Regions from separate parts of the Desulfitibacter alkalitolerans DSM 16504 genome, predicted to be linked through region 2. Evidence: riboswitches for the same ligand, from Rfam matches in the RefSeq annotation. Region 2 holds a riboswitch; each other region holds the start of a gene.

What was found. Region 2 has a riboswitch for cobalamin ahead of cobT (nicotinate-nucleotide--dimethylbenzimidazole phosphoribosyltransferase). Riboswitches for the same ligand answer to the same signal wherever they lie in the genome.
Region 1: linked by a shared signal. The riboswitch ahead of K364_RS0115910 (DMT family transporter) and the one ahead of cobT (nicotinate-nucleotide--dimethylbenzimidazole phosphoribosyltransferase) in region 2 are both predicted to bind cobalamin.
Region 3: linked by a shared signal. The riboswitch ahead of ilvN (acetolactate synthase small subunit) and the one ahead of cobT (nicotinate-nucleotide--dimethylbenzimidazole phosphoribosyltransferase) in region 2 are both predicted to bind cobalamin.

Annotation. Positions count from the first base shown of each region.
Region 1 is NZ_KK211102.1:329,738-334,397, reverse strand. It holds gene K364_RS25815 (hypothetical protein) at 1-1,091, shown strand, start outside; gene K364_RS0115920 (hypothetical protein) at 1,197-1,433, shown strand; gene K364_RS24490 (JAB domain-containing protein) at 1,435-2,139, shown strand; cobalamin riboswitch at 2,372-2,555, shown strand; gene K364_RS0115910 (DMT family transporter) at 2,688-3,746, shown strand; cobalamin riboswitch at 3,791-3,981, shown strand; gene K364_RS0115905 (nitrogenase iron protein NifH) at 3,995-4,660, shown strand, end outside.
Region 2 is NZ_KK211103.1:30,305-34,964, forward strand. It holds gene K364_RS25820 (PAS domain S-box protein) at 1-1,284, opposite strand, end outside; gene cobT (nicotinate-nucleotide--dimethylbenzimidazole phosphoribosyltransferase) at 1,431-2,486, opposite strand; cobalamin riboswitch at 2,562-2,740, opposite strand; gene K364_RS0116605 (hypothetical protein) at 2,865-3,599, opposite strand; tRNA gene K364_RS0116610 (tRNA-Phe) at 3,757-3,832, opposite strand; tRNA gene K364_RS0116615 (tRNA-Glu) at 3,838-3,912, opposite strand; tRNA gene K364_RS0116620 (tRNA-Lys) at 3,927-4,002, opposite strand; gene K364_RS0116625 (FadR/GntR family transcriptional regulator) at 4,105-4,660, opposite strand, start outside.
Region 3 is NZ_KK211102.1:122,957-127,616, reverse strand. It holds gene K364_RS25765 (FUSC family protein) at 1-892, shown strand, start outside; gene K364_RS26970 (rubredoxin-like domain-containing protein) at 1,049-1,198, shown strand; gene K364_RS0114850 (ferritin-like domain-containing protein) at 1,201-1,689, shown strand; gene K364_RS26755 (hypothetical protein) at 1,693-1,845, opposite strand; cobalamin riboswitch at 1,992-2,164, shown strand; gene ilvN (acetolactate synthase small subunit) at 2,368-2,862, shown strand; gene K364_RS27635 (hypothetical protein) at 2,979-3,107, shown strand; gene K364_RS27630 (hypothetical protein) at 3,365-3,487, shown strand; gene K364_RS0114825 (rubredoxin-like domain-containing protein) at 3,518-3,847, shown strand; gene K364_RS0114820 (ferredoxin) at 3,882-4,073, opposite strand; gene K364_RS0114815 (hypothetical protein) at 4,141-4,326, opposite strand; gene K364_RS24325 (HD-GYP domain-containing protein) at 4,562-4,660, shown strand, end outside.

The DNA of each region.
Region 1 (4,660 bases), on a different contig from region 2:
GCAGGTTCGTTCTAAGCAGAGCGAAACAGCGATTTTCTCAAACCATTGAAATCCGGATGGCAAATCAAAATATCGGTCAAATACAATCACAACAGATATCCGAGCGAATACCTGCTCAACGTCCCCTTTTTCAACCAGCCAGGAAAGCAGCGGCACAAACCCTCCACACCTCCGGTAAAATAGGACGCACCATAAAGCAATCTGTCGAAACTGGCGGCAAAACCCTAAAAGAAGCCGCTAAAGGTACGATTAAATCAACGCAAAGATCGGTTAAAACCGCCGAGCATACTGCTAAAGCTGCTGTTAAAACCTCACAGGCAGCAGCAAAAACCGCCGCCAAAACCGCACAGGCTGCTCAAAGAGCGGCCCAGACTGCACGATTAGCGGCAAAAGCGGCGGCTGTTTCTGCAAAGACAGCAGTTAAGGCAATGCTGTCTGCTATAAAGGCGATCATCGCGGCAGCCAAGGGCCTGACCGCCTTGATTGCCGCTGGCGGCTGGATAGCAGTGACGATTATTCTTGTGATATGTCTTGCGGGGCTTTTATTAGGCTCAGCATTCGGAATATTCTATTCCAATGAAAGCCCCGGCGGGAACACTCCGGTTATGTCGGAGGTGGTCAATCAGCTTAACAATGAATTTGCGGCAAAAATAGAACAGATAGAAAATGAAAATCCACATGACACCCTGGAGCTGTCCGGTAGCAATAGCATCTCCGCAAGCCAGTGGCGGGAAATCTTGGCGGTCTATGCGGTAAAAGTAACCGTCGATCCGGAAAACGGCATGGAGGTTACCACCCTCGACGATGCCAAGGTGGGCATCCTGCGGGACGTCTTTTGGGATATGAACAAAATCGACTATTGGATAGAAACTATTGTACATGAGGAAACCGTAACTACCACTGACGAGGATGGCAATGAAACCACCGAAACCATCACCACCACCGAAACCACCCTGCATATCAATATAACCTCCAGATCCTATACGGACATGATTACCGAGTACAGCTTCAATCCGGATCAGGTAAAAATGCTAAATGAGTTGATGAAGGACGAATACCGACATCTATTCATGCAGCTTATCGGCAGTTAGACGGATGTTGCCTATCCCCACAGGAAATCGCGGTCCTGACGGAAAACATGGGAAAACAAACAAAATAGTTTAATGACCAAATTAAGTGGAAAGGTGGAAAAACAGATGAACTTGGAAGAATTAAAGGAAATGGAATATATAAAATGCGTGGGTTTATTAGCTGAGTTGATTGACCTGGACACGGATGCAAAAGAAAAAATCCATAAGAGCTTTCAAAATATAGGGATTAAAAACTTTTTTCTTCATCTTGAATCGGTGGACTTGCCTACTGAGATTTCCGAGAAGTTGAAAAGCATAAAAGCCATTATTGAAATAGTTGATGTAAAAAGGGGGCGGGCATAACATGAAGCAGGATATATTGCATACCGAGAATTTTTTAAAAGGGCTGACAACTTTAACAGGACTGCCCTACAAAAAAGTTCAGCAGTATGTAAAAGAAAATAACCCTTTTAACATCCTGGAGCATCCCCACATTATGGAACCAAATGATAGACAGCTTGAAAAGATAGGGCTGCTCAATGAGTTTATTGCCTCTTACAACATTCTGAAAATCTATGAAAGCAATGAGAAGGTCATGCTCAATTCATCAACCATAGCAGGCCAATATTTTTTAGCCCTTTTGGGAGGAATGAAGGATAAAGAAAGGTTTATGGTTGCATTTTTAGACAGCGGCAACAACATCATCGAAACAAAGACCATGTCGGAAGGGAGTATCGGACAAACAGCGGTGTATCCAAGAGAAATATTAAAATATGCCCTTGCCTGTGATTGCAATACAATGATTTTAGCCCATAATCATCCCGGAGGGTCCAAAAATTTTTCTCCGGAGGATAGGGCATTGACACAAAGAATGGTTGACATTTTTCATCCCCTTGAGATCAAAGTTCTGGATCACATAATTGTTGGCGGTAGAAGCTATACTTCTATGGCGGAAAAAGGGATTATCCCCTGCCAGAGCAAAGGTACAGCAAATTATGAAATGATAACATTAGGTCCAATACCTGCGGAAGAAAAGCGGAATAGGTTTAAACATACACACTTGCGTTAAATATTCAATCAAATCACAAAATTGTCAATACGATGTTATTCTAAAACTAAGGAGACAAGTTATAATGTCCTTTATTGCCTTGAGGTAAATTAGGTATATCAGCAGACGATCACAAAACCAGGGAGACTGTTACATTCTTAAACGTCCTTCCCTTCTGTAGATGTAAAAGCTATGCCATAACGAATTATTTCATTGACGTAATATATACTTGTGTGATAGTGTTATATTAAATTGAATATTTAAAATTACAGGTGACGTAAATTGTTTTTTCGTCTTAAAAGGGAAGTAGGTTGAAATCCTACGCGGTCCCGCCGCTGTAAAAGAGGAATCCCTCCAGGAATGCCACTGTTTGAATGGGAAGGCAGGAGGGGTAATGATGCTTGAGCCAGAAGACCTGCCTGTGATAATGCGCCAAAGAACTCTACGAGCGATAGGGGGTGTTTGACTGAAAGTGTATACTGTCTTTTTATAAAAGCCTCTTAATCGTAAATGGTTAAGGGGCTTTTTAGTATGCTTATATTAAATTACCATAAAAGGTATGTGATTTTATGAGAAAATCGAATATATGCTCAATGTTTCAAGCCATGCTTGCATCAGTGTTATTTGGTGCGAGTGCCCCAATTTCTAAATTGCTATTAGGCAATATTGAGCCAATTCCGATGGCTGCATTTTTATATCTCGGCAGTGGCGTGGGGCTATTATTGTTTAAAATTGTAAGGCATATGAACCATAATTTTATAGAGATAGAAGCAAAAATAGATAAAGGCGATATTAAATGGCTAATTGGTGCAATTATCGCAGGAGGTGTTATTGCTCCTATTGTGTTAATGTTTAGCTTACGTAATACTCCTGCGTCTACTGCTTCACTCCTTTTAAATTTCGAGGGTGTTGCGACTACTTTAATTGCTGCTATTGCTTTTAAGGAAGCCATTGGGAGACGTATATGGTTGGCGATTGCATCAATAACAACTGCAAGCATACTATTATCATTGAATTTAAACGGTGAATGGGGTCTTTCAATAGGTGCGTTAGGCGTAGTATTGGCATGTACCCTTTGGGGTATAGACAATAATTTCACACGGAATATTTCAGCAAAAGACCCCTTGATTACTGTTACAATAAAAGGGATTGGAGCAGGTGTTTTTTCGTTAATATTAGCTTTGATAATGCATACCAGTTTCCCGAATATCGGAACAATATTAGGAGCTATGTTATTAGGATGCTTTAGTTACGGATTAAGCATTGTACTGTTTATATTTGCCATGCGTAATCTTGGAGCTTCGCGAACAAGTGCCTTTTTTGGAACTGCTCCGTTTGTAGGAACATTGTTATCTTTCTTGCTATTTAGAGAATTTCCAAGTACTTTATTTTATATATCATTACCAATAATGATTATAGGTGCCATATTAATATTAGGTGAAGAACATGGACATATCCATATACATGAATCTATGGAGCATGAGCATCGCCACAACCATAATGACGGACATCACACGCACAAACATATAGATGGAGAGCATTTAGAACATACACATTTACATAAACATGCAACTATTGAACATTCACACAAACATACACCGGATACCCACCATAGACATGCGCATTAGCTATTTTATAGAGATTTAATACAATAAAATATGGTGGCCTTGAAAACTAAATATCAAAAACAGGTACCGGTAATGATAAATAAAATTGTTTACCGGTGAAAAGGGAAGTCGGGTGAAAATCCTGCGCGGTCCCGCCGCTGTATAAGTGTAATTCTTCATAATATGCCACTGGGAAACCGGAAAGGCATGAAGAGTAGTGATGCTTGAGTTGAGGGGTTTTATTTTTACAAAAAAGGAAGGCAAAAGGCATGTTGAATAACAAAAATCTAAAAATAGCGTTTTATGGCAAAGGCGGAATAGGTAAGTCAACAATAGCGGCTAACTTATCGGCAGCTTTTTCCAAATTGGGATTGAAGGTACTCCATATAGGGTGTGACCCGAAAGGAGATTCTACAAGAAATTTGACAGGAAGTAAAATACCTTCGGTACTGAAAGTGATTCAGGAAAAGGGAACAGAAATTGAAGAAAAGGACATTATTCATTCTGGGTTTAATGGTGTGGCATGTATCGAAGCAGGGGGCCCGGAAGCTGGAATAGGATGTGCGGGAATGGGTATAACCACCATGGCTGAAGAACTGAATCACCTTGGGATTGTTAACAAGCCGTGGGATGTAATTGTTTATGATGTTTTAGGAGACGTGGTCTGCGGCGGCTTTTCGGTTCCTATGCGAGAAAAATTTGTCGATGCGGTGTATATTGTCTCATCTTCGGAGTTCATGTCCATCTATGCGGCCAATAATATCATGAAAGGTGTGCGAAGGTTTTCAACCGGGGAAAGGAATCTTTTTGGCGGGATTATTCACAATCGGAGGAATGAAAACTCAAAGGATGAGATAGTAAGATATTTTGCTGAGAAGTCAAACACACAGGTTTTGGATGATATCCCTTTTTGCAATGAGATTGTTTTTTCAGAG
Region 2 (4,660 bases):
GGAGTTTCTAAATAATGTCTCAAAGCACTGTTTCTGATACCGTAATTCCTTCTCGGCTTTTTTACGCTCTGTAACATCTCTAAAGGATTCAATTGCTCCTGCAATGTTGCCATCCTTGTCTCTAAGGGGAGTTGCTTTAGCCCAAAGATAGGCACCTGAATCACCAATTGCCGGGCAAAAGACCTCGCCTATTAAAGATCCATCCTTCACTCTTTCCATGTATGAATATCCTCTGGCCAGTTCTTGGTTATAATTTAATACCATGTCTATTAGTATGGGTCTTCTTGAGTTAAAAAATGGCAGGGCGTATTCATAATTGCCTTTGCCAATGATGCTTTCAGCCTTGATACCAGTAAGTCCTTCAATAGCCTTATTCCATAACAAAACCTTTCCGTATTTATTTATAACAAAAGTAGCCTCAGGCAGCGAATTGATAATATCAGCCATTTTTCTTTCCGATTCCTCAAGGGCTACCTCTGCGCGCTTTCGTTCATCTATATTTTCTATAGCAGTACTTAAATACTTGAAATTACCTTCAGCATCTTTTACAAGTGAAATGTTTAAACGACCCCAGATAATCTGCCCATCTTTTCTAACATACCTTTTATCAATACAGTAGTTCTCAATTTCACCGGTTATTAATGAGTTGTACAAATGTATATCCTTTTGCAAATCCTCATAATATGAAAACTTAGAAAAATGCATCCTGGACATTTCTTCAACTGTATAACCCAAGAAATTGCACAATGTCTCATTTGCTGTCAATGTATAGCCCTTAATATCAGAAACACCAATTCCTACTGATACATTTTGAAAAAAGGAGCGATATTTTTCTTCACTTTCTCTAAGAGCATTTTCAACTTGTTTTTGAGGTGTAATATCTGAATAAATACCGTAGCCTGCAACCACTTCTTCATTTATTATAATTGGTATTCCTTTAACAATAACGTTAACTGGCTTATTTCCCTTTCCATATCTTACAGTTTCAAAAGAATTAGATTTGCCTGATAATATCTCTTTAGAAGTTTCTACTGCCCTTGCATACTCATGAAGATATGTCTCATTTTCTAATTCACCTACTAACACATCCTCAATTTTTTTGCCCCTGATTTCATCAATATGGTAATCAAAAAGCTCTGTAAATCTGCTATTGATTTCTACTATTCTGTTTTCTCTATCAAAGTATACAATGGCATCAGTCGCATTTTTGAAAAGGGCTTCAAAGTGCTTATTTTCTAACATAAAAATTCCGGTATCATCCTTCTTTTTTTGTGTAGAAGACATTTATTTATCACCCAGCCTTAATTAAACAAAAACACATTATCTGAGAATTCTACATTATTTTCTAATAACCTTGTTTCTTTGAGAAGTTTTTCTGGGATTACGTAAAAAAATGGCAACAAACTGATTTGTCGCCATTTTCATAAGCCTTATTCTTTGTTACTAACCCCTGCTTCTTCAAAGGTAGCCATTTCATGGATTATCTTAACAGCTGCTTCTATTAGATGAAAAGCTAAAGCTGCTCCTGTACCCTCTCCTAACCTTAAATCCAAGTACAAAACAGGCTGTAGGCCCATGAAATCTAACATGATTTTGTGTCCCGGTTCTTGAGATAAATGGGAAGCAAGCATATATTCTTTGCATTCCTTCTTCATGTTATAAGCCACTAAAGCCGCTGCTGTTGAAATGAAACCATCTATAACAACCGGCACCCTTCTTGCTGAAGCTCCGAGAATCACACCTGTTAAGGCGGCAATCTCCAATCCACCAACCTTTTTTAAAACATCTAGTGCATCTGTTGGATCTGGATTGTTAACTTCCAGGGCTTTTTTAATTACCTGCTGTTTTTTTATCAGCCCATGGTCATCAACCCCAGTACCTCTACCAGTAATAAACTCCACATCTTTCCCACTAAAGCATGCAAGAATGGCACTGCTTGGAGTAGTATTTCCTATCCCCATTTCCCCAGTTCCTATCAATGCTGCACCTTTATCAATTTCTTCATTTACCAGCTTAATACCCACTTCAATGGCAGCTACTGCCTCTTCCTCTGTCATGGCTGGCCCCTTTGCCATATTCCTTGTACCAGGTCTGACCCTGCAATTATTTAAGTCCGGATGGTCTATTGGCTCCCCGGCTACTCCCACATCTGTAACAACTACCCTGGCTCCAGCATGGTTAGATAAGACATTTATTGCCGCACCATTATACAAGAAATTAAGTACCATCTGGGGTGTCACTTCCTGGGGAAAAGCACTAACACCTTCTTCTACCACCCCATGATCACCTGCCATTGTCATTACCACCTTATCCCCTAGTGTTGGAAGGGGATTTTCCTGAATCTGTGCTAGCTGTACGACAATTTTCTCCAGCACCCCCAAACTCCCAGGTGGTTTAGTTAGATTGTCTAACCTTTTCTGAGTTTCTTCTCCCATGGCTGGATTAGTTTTAACAATGCTTTCAAGGGTTTCTTTGAATAGTTTCACTTTGTTTACCTCCTCCTTTTAATGTATAAAAAAAGTTCCCAAGCTTAACAGCTCAAGAACTTTTCCATCATCCTTAAAGACCTAATGCTTTAGGCAGGTTTCCTGACTCCCGATTCAAACGCCTGTGGCCAGCCTTCCCAGAGAAACCTCCAGTGACATAACCTGACTCATCGATTACAGTGGCGGGACCGTACTGGAATCTAACCAGTTTCCCTTTTACCCCATATCTGGGCACCTAATACATTAAATATTCATTTATTGACATTATAATATTGTTGACCATCAATTTCAATATATTTTGAACACCATTATTTTGGGCATCATTCATTATCTCTCTATTATTTTCAAAAAGCTTTGATTATGGGCAATCTCCAAAGTTTATTTATAGTTAGCACAAGGCCCAATACATTTTCCACATACATCTGCAAAACCAATGGCACTGTGCTCATCAGCTACTTTTAGGAGCCTTTCATAACATAAAGGTTTATTAATACTATTTTCAGTTAATGCCCCAACTGGGCAGTTTTTTACACACTTCAAGCAGCCCTTTCCTTCATAAAACAGACAATATTCCTTAGCAGGCTTTACTGTTGGTTCTATAAAGTGGCTAATAGCAATACTGCCAAATCTGCCTGCACATCCAACTGGAGTTATTAGCATTTTATTAACTCCAAATGTACCCAGACCTGCGATGTAGGCAATACTCCTATGAGACCAGGCAGCTGTAAGAGTTTTTTCGTCAAAGTTATGTGTAGCCTTTTGATAAGCAGTTTCAATTCCTAAAGCATTAAGCCTCTCACTTAATAATATGCATATTTCATTTATTAAAGAATTGGCATTAATATATGCACTTGCCCATTTTTCTGAGACCCTGACTCCATCTCTATTGGATCGTGCTATTTCTATATTAAAGGGAACATAAAAAGTTACAATGGTTTTGACATTTTTTAATAGGTCCTCGGGCATTAAGTGATGAGGATGTAATTTTTTTAGTTCCAGGAACAAAGGGTCATTTGGATTGGCATATCCTATTAAGGGTTCCCTGAAGCCAAAGGGACTTTTCTGAACGGCTTCAATTATTGTACACTCAATGGCTGCTCTAATTTTATCCATAATGTTCTCTCCCATATTTAATATCCTTACTACCTATTATACAACCATACAGATTTTATAAAAAGCCTTATTTACCAATGTAATATTATTTCTCAGCAGTTAAAGCAGGTAAAAAAATAAGACAAGAGAAACGTCACCTTGTCTTGTTTTTGTTTGATGGTGCCTCGGGGCGGAATCGAACCACCGACACGAGGATTTTCAGTCCTCTGCTCTACCGACTGAGCTACCGAGGCATATATGGTGACCCGTAGGGGACTCGAACCCCTGTTACCGGCGTGAAAGGCCGGTGTCTTAACCGCTTGACCAACGGGCCATTTTAAAATTAAATGGTGAGCCATCCGCGACTCGAACGCGGGACACCCTGATTAAAAGTCAGGTGCTCTACCGACTGAGCTAATGGCTCTCATGTCAACAAGTCACAAGTGTACACTACTAAATCCAAAGTGTCAATAGAAAAATGTTTTAAATAATTTCATTATATTTCAAATCATCCATTTAAAGCAGCCTACTCTGATATCATATTATTTTCTACCATTAAAAGATGTTCAAACATTCTTTTACGAGCTTCCATTGAGTCACCATTTTTTATAGCTTCATAAATACCCTCATGAGCATCTAAAAGTGTTTGGGGCATTCTTTCTGTTGAATACAGCTTTTGGCGACTGGTGCGCATGGTATTTTCAATGGTATCTGATACAGTATTCATAAGCCTAGTTAATAAAACATTTTGTGAAGCCTGGGCAACTGTATAATGGAACTTCCAATCCGCCTTTTCACCAATTTCTGATTGATCAACATCTCGCTTCATTTCATCCAGGGCTTCCCTCATCTTTGCCAGGTCCTCTTCATCACGTCTCATTGCCGCCAGACCAGCCGCTTCTACCTCTAATCCTTTACGTACCTCTAAGATTTCAATGACAGTATCCCTTTCCATCAACAAAACTAACGCAAGGGGTTCAATAATTGAATCAATGCTTGTCTGCTTAATAAAAGTGCCTTCACCAGATTTAATTTCAACCAGACCCATTAAATGTAAGGCACTTAAAGCCTCCCTCACTGAT
Region 3 (4,660 bases), on a different contig from region 2:
AATTAGGCTCAAACTGCAGGAGGGCATAGTTATAGCTGCTATTACTGTGGCTGCTGTCATGGTTGATGTAACGGGAGACCCAAAGCTTTTTGCTCTTCATCGACTAATAGAAACTCTGGTGGGAATTGGAGTAGGTGTGGGTGTAAATCTCGTATTTTCTCCTCCCAACACTGAAAAGACCTTAATTGAGGGATTAACTGAGGTTAACCAGCATCTAAAAAATCTTTATGTTACTGTGTTAAATGGCTTTATATCAAATAATGGATACGACCAGGAAAAGCTTGATAAGGAAATTACAGAGGTAAGGGGTAAACTAGAGGATATCCGCAGGAAAATGTTTGAATTTAAAGATGAAATAGGATACAGGAAGGTATTAAAAAGCCAACAGGTTAAGAAATATGAGACAGTGGTAACAAGCTTTAATCTTATATTCGAAAGAATTTTAGGTATCTACTATACTGAGTTAAATCGCTCCCAAAGGGACATAGATATTGAAGGAGCTTCAAAGGAATACAGGGATATTCTGGAGACATTGCAAAAGCTCTTAACTACTACTGTTAGCATGCAGGAAAACCTGCTGTGCTATTTAACAAGCAAAAATGTGGACCTGTGTTTGTATTTAGAAAACTGTGGGCACCAAAGCACTGAGCTTGTAAAGGATCTTAGATGGCAAATAAATAAGTGGCACTTAACTGATGAGAACAAGAACAATTCCGTTTCGCTTATGGAGATATCCAACATTGGATATGAAATGGAGCAGATAAATCATCACCTTAAACGCATTACAGGTGCTTTGAAACAGCTTATTGAAGGGGAAACTGTCAATTCTGAAGAAGGATTTATAAAATGGCTGACAGCAAGGGTGTTTACTAGGAATAATAGAGATAGTTGAAATTAAGAGGGCTAATGTTAAGAGCTAACAAATAATTATGAGGAAATTTTGAAGTTTGTATGTATCTTAAAGGAATAGGTTTACTTTAAGAGAATAAATAAATAATGATAAACTTAATATGATACTTCTATTATTAAAAAGGGGGAGGGGTTAAAAGTGAATAAATGGAAATGTGGTAACTGTGGTTATAGGTTGGAAGCTAAAGAACCTCCGGAACAATGTCCTAGCTGTCAACAGAAGTGTACGTTTATAGATGACAATTGTTATACTCCAGATTGCGGCCTGGTTGAAAATAAGGAGGTATAGATATGTGGAAAGTATTCAAAGCTGAAGAGGTTGTTGATTTTGCAGTGCAAATTGAGAAAAACGGCCAAAAGTTTTATGAAGCCCTTGCAGATAAGCTAGACAACAGGGAGCTGAGTTTGATTTTTGCTGATTTGGCAAATCAAGAGAGTAAACATATAGTTGATTTTCAAAGGCTTCTTGGTGACTTAAAGGCTGCTCCTTTAAATGAAAGCTACCCAGGGGAGTATGAGGAATATGTAAAGGGCCTTGCTGAGAATCATGTGTTTATAAAGGGAATAGATGAGGCCATCAAACATATTAAAAGTCCGGTAGATGGTATAAACATGGCATTAAGCTTTGAAAAAGACTCAATAATGTTCTTTCAGGAGCTAAAAGAGCTGGTTTCCCCAGGGAATGCAGGTGTAATTAACAACCTTATTGCAGAAGAAAAGAAGCATATATTAAGGCTTATAGAGCTAAAAAAGATGTACAGCTGCGTTTGTTTCGGTTGATTTTTATTTGATTTTCTTTAAGAGTTTTTTTGTTTGTTTAAGCTGTTTGAGAAGAATAGGGTTATTGTTATTTTTGCTTTCGGTAGATTGCAGCAGCTTTTCATAGGCCTTACCTTGTTTTACAAACTGTTCTAGCTTATCTTTGGTTAAACTCACAATTTTCACCTGCCAAAATGTTCTATGTTATATATATTGCCGTTTTATAAAGAATTTAACCTCAATATTTAGAGAGAATGTAAAAGAAATTTTTTTTAAAAGAAGGATTATTAGAAGAAGTGTAGAACTTTATTTTATAGAGTAAAAATTTAAAAGTGATGTCTGGTACAAGATGTTTAAAAGGGAAACCGGTGAGAGTCCGGTGCGGTCCCGCCACTGTATTGGGGAGCTTTTTTACAATATGCCACTGGGATTTCTGGGAAGGCGTAAGGAAGCGAGGAACCTAAGTCAGGATACCTGCCAGGGAGCAAGTTAACGAAAGCCTACGGTTGATAGGAGTTTCTTTGAGCAGTCATTATTCTCCTCAGCTTATTGGTCGAGGAGTTTTTTATTTCCAAACCTAGTTAGATAGCTCTTCAAAGTTTGGCCGGTTCTGTACTATTTTACAGTAAACCGGCATTTTTTTTGTTGCAAAAAAGCTATACTACCTTTATACTTATCAGAAAAAAGAGGAGCATGGCTATGAAACACATACTTGCGCTTTTAGTTGTAGACAGACCTACTGTTTTATCCCACATTTCAGGGTTAGTGAGCCGCAGGGCATTTAACATTGTAAGTATAGCTGCTGGACCAACTGAGCAGGAAAAGGTCACAAGAATAACCCTTGTGGTTGAGTGCGATGAAACCGAAATACATCAGGTTATAAACCAAATGGAGAAGCTGGTAGATGTTATTAAGGTGAAAAACTTGACTGCTGAGCCTTCACTGGCTAGAGAGCTCGCACTAATTAAAGTTAATGCCCTGCCGGAAAAAAGAAGTGATATTGTTGATATAGTTAACATTTTTCGAGCTCACATAGTTGATGTAACCAGAGAAACCATGGTTGTAGAACTAACAGGTGAAAGTGACAAAATAGATGCCTTGTGTGAGGTTTTAAAAGACCATGGGATTATAGAAGTGGTTAGAACCGGCAATATTAGTGTAACCAGGGGACCAAGATCTGTTAAAGCCTACTAACAAAAAATCATCAACCAACATACTTCTACTGCTAAAAAATGCAATAAATACCACAATTAGATAATCATAAATAGCTGCCTTCTACGGGAAAATAAGTAAAAAGGAGGCATCTAGTAATGTTATTTAAATCCAAAAGCAGAATGCGAAAGTTTAACTGGTTGGCAATTTTAGCATATCCAATTGCGTTTATTAAAGGATTAATAGTAGGAAAACTACTGGGCAGATTAAAACTTGGCAGAAGGTAATTCAAGCAATCTAAGAAATGCTGCCTCCCTCATGGAGGATAGCATTTCTTTTTATTAATCTGGTGATTGCATAATTGGACCTAGATGTTAATTTTTTGTGAAGAAATCAATCCAAGGTAGGATTTTTCCAAAAAAAAGATAATATCTATAAGTAAAATAATTTAGCAAGGAATTGGAAACCCTATTGCTATAACTGTTAAGGCGTTGGTTTTTACAAAGCCGATAAATTATCACGAGGAAGGAGGTATTTTAAATGTGTGAAGGTTGCAATTGTCAGGAAGCACAACAAGAGAAAAGAACCAAATGTGAAAGCTGTGGCTATGAGGGAGAACCTTTTACAGTATGCCCAAGCTGCGGAACATAAGTTGAAGAAGGTTTGAGGAGAAACTATAAGTAAGGGTGGGTTTATAATGTGGAAGTGTTCAGTTTGTAATTTTATCTTCGAGGGTGAAGATGCACCTGAAAAATGCCCTAAGTGTGGTGCTCCAAAGGAAAAGTTTAGCAGGCTAGAGGAAGCTGCAGAACAAAAAATTGTTGGAGCCAGGGAAACTAATCATCTTTTAATGACCTCTATAGATTTATTAGATGAATTGGAAGCTATAGGTGAACGCGGGGTTGAGATTAATCTTGACCCTGGATGTTTAGGCTATTTCACAAAGCTAAAGGAACAGGCGAAATTATTAAAACAGAACTCTCTAGCAGAAATAGAGGTTCATGTTAAAAAGGATAAATGGGGCTAAAATTAAACCCGACAGTAAATGTCGGGTTTAACCATTAAAATTCCTTTATTGCCTCTGTTGGGCAAGACTCCACCGCTTCTTTCGCACATTCCTCTTCGTCAGCAGGCACCTCATTAACTTTTGAGATTGCCAGACTTCCATCGTCATTCCAGTCAAAAACTTCTGGACAGATATCAATGCATTCGCCACAAGCGATACAAAGATCATCGTCAACTTTTACGCGCATTTTAATCGTCACCTCCTAATTTAGCCTCTCTAGTGTTAACGTAAGTTGGTAAAATAATACCTGACTTTTAGCTGTTTTTTCTAATGGTTGGCCTGTACATATCAAGAACTCCAAGGGTAATATGGGCAAGGCCAAACCCTACTACCCCGGCACCCAAAGCTGTCCCGCCTAAAACAGTAGCTCCTACACCAGTAACAGCTGCACCTAATCCTGTAACTACCCAGCTAGTGGTTGTACTTTTACTTTTAGCCATTTCCTTACCTCCTAAAAATTTTAATATAAAGCAAATTATTGTTTTAAAGCAACCTTAAATTAAAAATTGTTTTATTATCTGTAGTTTGGCTTTCTACAATAAATTTAAGCTATTATATATCTGGTGTTTTAGTGTTATTTGAGGAAATAATTATCTAATTTATAAACTATAGGAGGAATATCCAATCTTATAGGTGAAATAATAACTGTTAATTTTTAAGTACTTGAGGTGCCGCATGAACAGAAAGAATTCAATCATATATAATGAATTAATAGCTGCCCTATCTCTTGCCTTAGATATGGACTGCAGCGGCAAGCTTTATCATGCCTGGAGA